Regions from separate parts of the Serratia sp. FDAARGOS_506 genome, predicted to be linked through region 1. Evidence: predicted binding sites of a transcription regulator. Region 1 holds the regulator's gene; the other holds the start of a gene.
What was found. Region 1 encodes PurR, which represses purine synthesis genes. Its sites were predicted from a motif close to CANGCAAACGTTTGCNTG; they were not measured.
Positions count from the first base shown of each region.

Region 2: purM (phosphoribosylformylglycinamidine cyclo-ligase) is a predicted target of PurR. The motif match lies at 1,932-1,949, and genes of this name have one in related genera.

Region 1 covers NZ_CP033831.1:3,628,075-3,631,671, forward strand. The annotation lists gene punR (DNA-binding transcriptional activator PunR) at 1-925, shown strand, start outside; gene purR (HTH-type transcriptional repressor PurR) at 922-1,947, opposite strand; gene EGY12_RS17675 (YnhF family membrane protein) at 2,272-2,361, shown strand; gene sodB (superoxide dismutase [Fe]) at 2,426-3,004, opposite strand; gene EGY12_RS17685 (C40 family peptidase) at 3,204-3,597, opposite strand, start outside.
Region 2 covers NZ_CP033831.1:201,397-204,993, forward strand. The annotation lists gene uraA (uracil permease) at 1-945, opposite strand, end outside; gene upp (uracil phosphoribosyltransferase) at 1,153-1,779, opposite strand; gene purM (phosphoribosylformylglycinamidine cyclo-ligase) at 2,035-3,072, shown strand; gene purN (phosphoribosylglycinamide formyltransferase) at 3,072-3,597, shown strand, end outside.

The DNA.
Region 1 (3,597 bases):
TGAAGTCGTCGACGCGGTGGCGCGCACCGGCAGTTTCAGCGCGGCGGCGCAGGAATTGCACCGGGTCCCGTCGGCGGTCAGCTATACCGTACGGCAGCTGGAGCAATGGCTGGCGGTGCCGCTGTTTGAGCGGCGTCACCGCGATGTGGAATTGACACCGGCCGGTGCACTGTTTATCAAGGATGCGCGAGCTGTTATCAAAAAAATGCTCGACACCCGCCGTCATTGTCAGCAGGTGGCCAACGGTTGGCGCGGCCAGCTGAATATCGCGGTGGACATCATCGTCAAACCGCAACGCAGCCGCCAGCTGGTGTTGGATTTCTACCGTCATTTCCCCGACGTTGAACTGATGCTGCAACCCGAGGTGTTCAACGGCGTGTGGGATGCGCTGGTGGACGGCAGGGCGGACATGGCGATCGGCGCCACGCGCGCGGTGCCGGTCGGTGGCGGCTTCGCCTTTCGCGACATGGGTTATATGAACTGGTTGTGCGTGGTCAGCCCGCAGCACCCGCTGGCGCAGTTGGCGGGGCCGCTGAATGACGATCAACTGCGGCCGTATCCTTCGCTTTGCCTGGAGGACACCTCGCGCAACCTGCCCAAGCGCGTCACCTGGACGCTGGATAACCAGCGGCGACTGGTGGTGCCAGATTGGACTTCGGCACTCGACTGTTTGTGCGCCGGGTTGTGCGTCGGCATGATGCCGGCGCATCGGGCACTGCCGCGGGTGCAGCGCGGTGAGCTGAAGGCGTTGCAGCTGCAGCAACCGTTTCCCGCCAGCCCTTGCTGTCTGACCTGGCAACAGGATAAACCGTCACCGGCGATGAGCTGGCTGCTGGCGTATCTGGGCGATGGCGAGACGCTGAATCAGGAGTGGTTGAGCGAGGCGGAACCGGAAGCCGCGCAGGCTTCCGGCGCGGGGGATTAGCGGCGGTAGTCGATGAACGGGCCGTCGGCGACAGAGCGGCGTTCGACCAGCTTAGGATGCACTTCGATCACCTGTGACTCTTCGCGTTTGCTGATGATGCGATCCAGCAGCATGGTGAAGGCCATTTCGCCCAGGCGCTCTTTAGGCTGATGAATGGTGGTCAGTGCCGGGGTAAAGTAGCGGGCGTTGCGCACGTTGTCGTAACCGATCACGGAAATATCCTGCGGCACTCGCAGCCCCAGCTCGTCGGCGGCGCAGATGGCGCCCATCGCCATGATGTCGCCGCCGCAGAATACCGCGGTCGGTCGTTGTTTTTGCGACAGGATTTGGTGCATCGCCTTATAGCCGGACTCCGGTTCGAAGTCGCCCTGAACGATCCACTCTTCGCGAATCTCGATATGTGCTTCCTGCAGCGCCTTCATAAAGCCCTGATGACGGCCGCCGCCGGTGTTGCGCGACAGCTGGCCCGGAATGGCGCCGATATCGCGGTGGCCACGCTCGATCAGGTAACGGCCGGCCAGATAGCCGCCTTCGAAGGCGTTATCGATGATGGTGTCGGTGAAGTCGCCACGCGCGGCGCCCCAGTCCATCACCACCATCGGGATGTTGCGGTAGTCTTCCAACATGCCCAGCAGCTGATCCGGGTATTCGGAGCACATAACCAGCAGGCCGTCGACGCGCTTTTGCGCCAGCATCGCCAGGTAGGCGCGCTGCTTGTCCAGATTGTTGTGCGAGTTGCACAGGATCAGGGTGTAGCCTTTGCTGTAGCAGCTGTTTTCCACCGCTTCGATCACTTCGGCGAAGTAGGGCGCTTCGCTCGAGGTGGCCAACAGGCCGATCGACTTGGTGTGATTGACTTTCAGGCTGCGCGCCACGGCGCTCGGCGAGTAATGCAGCTCTTTGATGGCGGCCCACACGGCCGCTTTGGTCTCTTCGGCGACGAAACGAGTCTTATTGATGACGTGCGAAACGGTGGTGGTGGAAACGCCCGCGCGTTTGGCCACATCTTTAATCGTTGCCATGTAAGGAATGACTCCTGAACTCACATGTTTACAGCATGTAAGTGTGATGTTAATCGTTTGCCTGCGTAGATCCTTCTCCAGAGAAGCGAAAACTGAGTTTTTAGTGTGTTGAAGTCTTCAGCGCTTAATCAGGAGGGGCATGGATGCCGGTACGCAGTTGTGAACTGCGAATTTTGTCGCATATTGAACAAAAGTGGAAGAGGTAATCGAGATTATAAACCGGGAAATGATAACAAGATTTTATCGGCGAACTGTGGGAAAATGATTTGACGTACTAATTGTGCGCCTTTTATCCTTAGGAAAGCCCATTTTAAAGGAGTTGTCATGGATACCGATCTGAAGATGTCGCTGTTCACCACCGTTTGTGCGTTGGCGATGATCATCGCTTTCAGCTTTGTCGCTGCGTTGAACTGATTTCCCGCCAGTTTTAAAAAAGGCGCAGCCACGCTGCGCCTCGTCACTTAGGCAAGGCCTGCGCTTACGCCAGGTTTTCCGCCGCGAAAGCCCAGTTGACCAACGCCCAGAAGTTTTCCAGGTATTTTGGACGCGCATTGCGGTAATCGATGTAATACGCGTGTTCCCATACGTCAACGGTCAGCAGAGGTTTGTCTTCACCGGTCAGCGGGGTGGCCGCATTGGAGGTGTTGACGATCGCCAGCGTGCCGTCCGGTTTTTTCACCAGCCAGGTCCAGCCGGCGCCGAAGTTTTTCACTGCGGCATCGGTGAACTGCTCTTTGAACGCAGCGAATGAGCCGAAGGATTTGACGATCGCCGCCGCCAGTTCGCCCTGCGGTTCACCGCCGCCCTGTGGCGACAGGCAGTGCCAGTAGAAAGTGTGGTTCCACACCTGTGCTGCGTTGTTGAAGACGCCGCCGTTAGAGGTTTTGATGATCTCTTCGAGCGATTTGCCCTCGAACTCGCTGCCTTTCACCAGGTTGTTCAGGTTAACCACGTAGGTGTTGTGGTGCTTGCCGTAGTGGTATTCCAGGGTCTCGGCGGAGATGTGCGGCTCGAGCGCGTTTTTCTCATACGGTAATGCAGGTAATTCAAACGACATTGCTTCCTCCTTTACGGCGCCACTCGCTTCCCGCCGGGGCGAGAGCCATATGGGCCGTTTTTTATTGTGGTCATTCAATCTTAACAATTTTCATCATAAAAAACAGGAGGAAAAGCGAGAAATGCGCGTGGGGAAGTGCGATGGGCGATAGCTTGAGCAGGCGGTTGCGACCGGGGCCGCAACCGCGCAGAACAGGGTATTAACGAATGGTTTTCGGCGTCACTACGCGGCGTGCGCCGATATAGTGGTTTTGCCAATAGTCGTTGTCGAGCTGGCTGATGCGGATCTCTTCGCCAGTGCGCGGCGACTGGATGAATTTGCCGTTGCCGAGGTAGACGCCGACATGGTCCGCCACGCCGCGGTTATTGATGCGGAAGAACACCAGATCGCCGCTTTCCAGTTCGCTTTTCTTGATCGGCGCTGCGTCGCGCAGGTGATACATCTCGTTGGCGGTGCGCGGCATCTTGATTTTCACTACGTCTTTATAGGCGTAATAGATAAGGCCGCTGCAATCGAAGCCGGTACGCGGCGAGCTGCCGCCCCAGCGGTAAGGTTTGCCCATCTGGCCCATCAGCTTGGCCATTGCGGTCTGC
Region 2 (3,597 bases), 1.4 Mb from region 1:
CAGGATAGCCAGTACTGCCGCGCCGCCGATCACCCAGGTGCTGTAGACCTTGGTGATGGCCATCACGCCGATGTTCTCGCCGTAGGTGGTGTTCGGCGTGGAACCGAAGAAGCCGGAAAACACCGTCGAAATGCCGTTGGCGAACATTGAGCGATGCAGGCCCGGATCGCGGATCAGGTCTTTTTTCACGATGTTGGCGGTCACCACCAGGTGGCCGACGTGCTCGGCGATCACCACCAGCGCCGCCGGCAGAATGGTGAAGATGGCGAACCACTCAAAGCGCGGAGTGTAGAAGGTCGGCAGCGCGAACCAGTGCGCCTCGCGGATCGGAGTCAAATCTACCACGCCCATGAAGAACGACAGCGCATAGCCCACCAGCACGCCGATCAGGATCGGGATAATCGCCAGGAAACCGCGGAACAGCACCGAACCGAGCACCGTAACCGCCAATGTCACCAGCGAAATGGTGATGGTGGTCGAGTCGGCGCTGGTGCCTTCCGCCGGCAGCAGCCCCGCCATGTTGGCCGCTACGCCCGCCAGCTCCAGGCCGATAACGGCAACGATCGCCCCCATCGCCGCCGGCGGGAACATCACGTCCAGCCAGCCGGTGCCGGCTTTTTTCACGATCAGCGCCACCAGGCAGAACAGCACGCCGCACATGATGAAACCGCCTAACGCCACTTCATAACCAAGCGGCAACAGCAGCAGCACCGGCGAGATAAACGCGAAGCTGGAACCGAGGTAGGCCGGGATCTTGCCTTTACAGATGAACAGATACAGCAGCGTGCCGATGCCGTTGAACAGCAACACGGTCGCCGGGTTGATCTTGAACAGGATAGGCACCAGCACGGTGGCGCCGAACATGGCGAACAGGTGCTGGAAGCTGAGCGGAATGGTCTGGAGCAGCGGCGGGCGCTCGCTGACGCCGATGGCGCGACGGGTCATGTGTGCTTTTCCTCTGAGTCATTAATCGTTATGCAAGCTGAATTGTCTATGCTCAATGGATTTCAAGTTACAGCCAGGCGGCCAAGGCAATAATCCCCAGGAGCTTATATCAAATAAGTGACTGGGGTTATTGCCTGCAGCCAACAACGCTGTAGCTTGAAAGACGAAGAGCATAAAAAAGCCGACTCGTTAAGTCGGCTCAAATGTTTACTTGGTACCAAATATCTTGTCGCCCGCATCGCCCAGGCCAGGCACGATGTAGCCCTTGTCGTTCAGGCACTGATCGATGGAGGCGGTGTACAGCTCAACGTCCGGGTGCGCTTTCTCCAGCGCGGCGATGCCTTCCGGCGCCGCCACCAGGACCAGCACCTTGATGCTGTGGCAGCCGGCTTTCTTCAGCAGATCGATAGTGGCGATCATCGAACCGCCGGTGGCCAGCATCGGGTCGACGACCAACGCCATGCGCTCTTCGATGTTGGAAACCAGCTTCTGGAAGTAAGGCACAGGCTCCAGGGTTTCTTCGTCGCGGTAAACGCCCACCACGCTGATGCGCGCGCTCGGCACGTGCTCCAGCACCCCTTCCATCATGCCCAGGCCAGCGCGCAGAATAGGCACTACGGTAATCTTTTTCCCTTTGATCTGATCCACTTCAACTGGCCCGCACCAGCCTTCGATGGTGACTTTTTCCGTCTCCAGATCGGCGGTCGCTTCATAGGTCAGTAAACTACCCACTTCTGAGGCCAGCTCACGGAAGCGTTTGGTGCTGATGTCATTTTCGCGCATCAGGCCAAGCTTGTGTTTTACCAGCGGGTGTTTCACCTCAACGATCTTCATCATTTTTCTCCTATTAAGGTGGTTGCGGCCAAAAAAATCGCGGGATTATACCTCCTTTTTTTTGCCGCGCCACCCACAATAGCCCGATCGGGATCAACAAAAGTTTGAATATCAGTATAGATGACGAAAAAGCGGAGCCGGTTCACAAGCCGCTCGCAAACGTTTGCCTGCGCTGTTAGAATTGCCGCGCCTTATTCCGGAATCAACATCGGAAGCACAGTTTTCAAACCGCAAACCGTCGTGGGGAATCGCGCAGTGACCGACAAAACCTCTCTCAGCTATAAAGACGCAGGTGTCGATATCGATGCAGGCAACGCATTGGTAGACCGCATCAAAGGTGTAGTTAAACAGACCCGTCGCCCGGAAGTGATGGGCGGTCTGGGCGGGTTTGGCGCCCTGTGTGCGTTGCCGCAGAAATACCGCGAGCCGGTGCTGGTTTCCGGTACCGACGGCGTGGGCACCAAGCTGCGTCTGGCGATGGATTTGAAACGCCACGACACCATCGGCATCGATCTGGTGGCGATGTGCGTCAACGATCTGGTGGTTCAGGGCGCCGAGCCGCTGTTCTTCCTCGATTACTACGCCACCGGCAAGCTGGATGTGGACACCGCAGCCAGCGTGATCACCGGCATCGCCGAAGGCTGCAAACAGTCCGGCTGTGCGCTGGTGGGCGGCGAAACCGCTGAAATGCCGGGCATGTACCACGGCGAAGACTACGACGTGGCCGGTTTCTGCGTCGGCGTGGTCGAAAAATCCGAGATCATCGACGGCAGCAAAGTGCAGTCCGGCGACGCGCTGATCGCCCTGGGCGCTTCCGGCCCGCACTCCAACGGCTACTCGCTGGTGCGCAAAATCCTGGAAGTGAGCAACACCGATCCGACCGCCACTCAGCTGGAAGGCAAGCCGCTGGCCGACCACCTGCTGGCGCCGACCAAGATTTACGTGAAGTCCGTGCTGGAGCTGATCGAGAAGGCGGACGTACACGCCATCGCTCACCTCACCGGCGGCGGCTTCTGGGAAAACATTCCACGCGTGCTGCCGGAAGGCATGCAGGCGGTGATCGACGAAGCCAGCTGGCAATGGCCGGCGGTGTTCACCTGGCTGCAGCAGGCCGGTAACGTCAGCCGTCATGAAATGTACCGCACCTTCAACTGCGGCGTAGGCATGGTCATCGCCCTGCCGGAAGCCGAAGTGGAAGCGGCCATCGCGCTGTTGACCGCAGCAGGTGAAAAAGCGTGGAAAATCGGTAAACTGACCGCCTCTTCCGACGAACAACAAGTGGTCATCAACTGATGAAAAAGATCGTGGTGTTGGTCTCCGGCCAGGGGAGCAATCTCCAGGCGCTGATTGACGCCTGCCAGCAGGGGCGCATCGCCGCCGAGATCGTGGCGGTGTTCAGCAACAAGGCGCAGGCTTACGGCCTGCAGCGCGCCAAGGCGGCCGGCATCGCCGCCCAAGCGCTGGATGCCAAGGCTTACGCCGATCGCGCGGCGTTCGACGCCGCGTTGGCGGACGCTATCGACGAGTACCAGCCCGATCTGGTGGTGCTGGCCGGCTACATGCGCATCCTCAGCCCGCAGTTCGTGCAGCGCTATGCTGGCCGCATGCTGAACATTCACCCTTCCCTGCTGCCGAAATACCCGGGGCTGCATACCCACCGTCAGGCCATCGACAACGGCGACAGCGAGCATGGCACTTCGGTGCACTTCGTGACCGAACAACTCGACGGCGGCCCGGTGATTTTGCAGGCCAAGGTGCCGATTTTCGCTGACGACGAGGAGGATGACGTGGTTGAACGGGTGCAAACCCAGGAACACA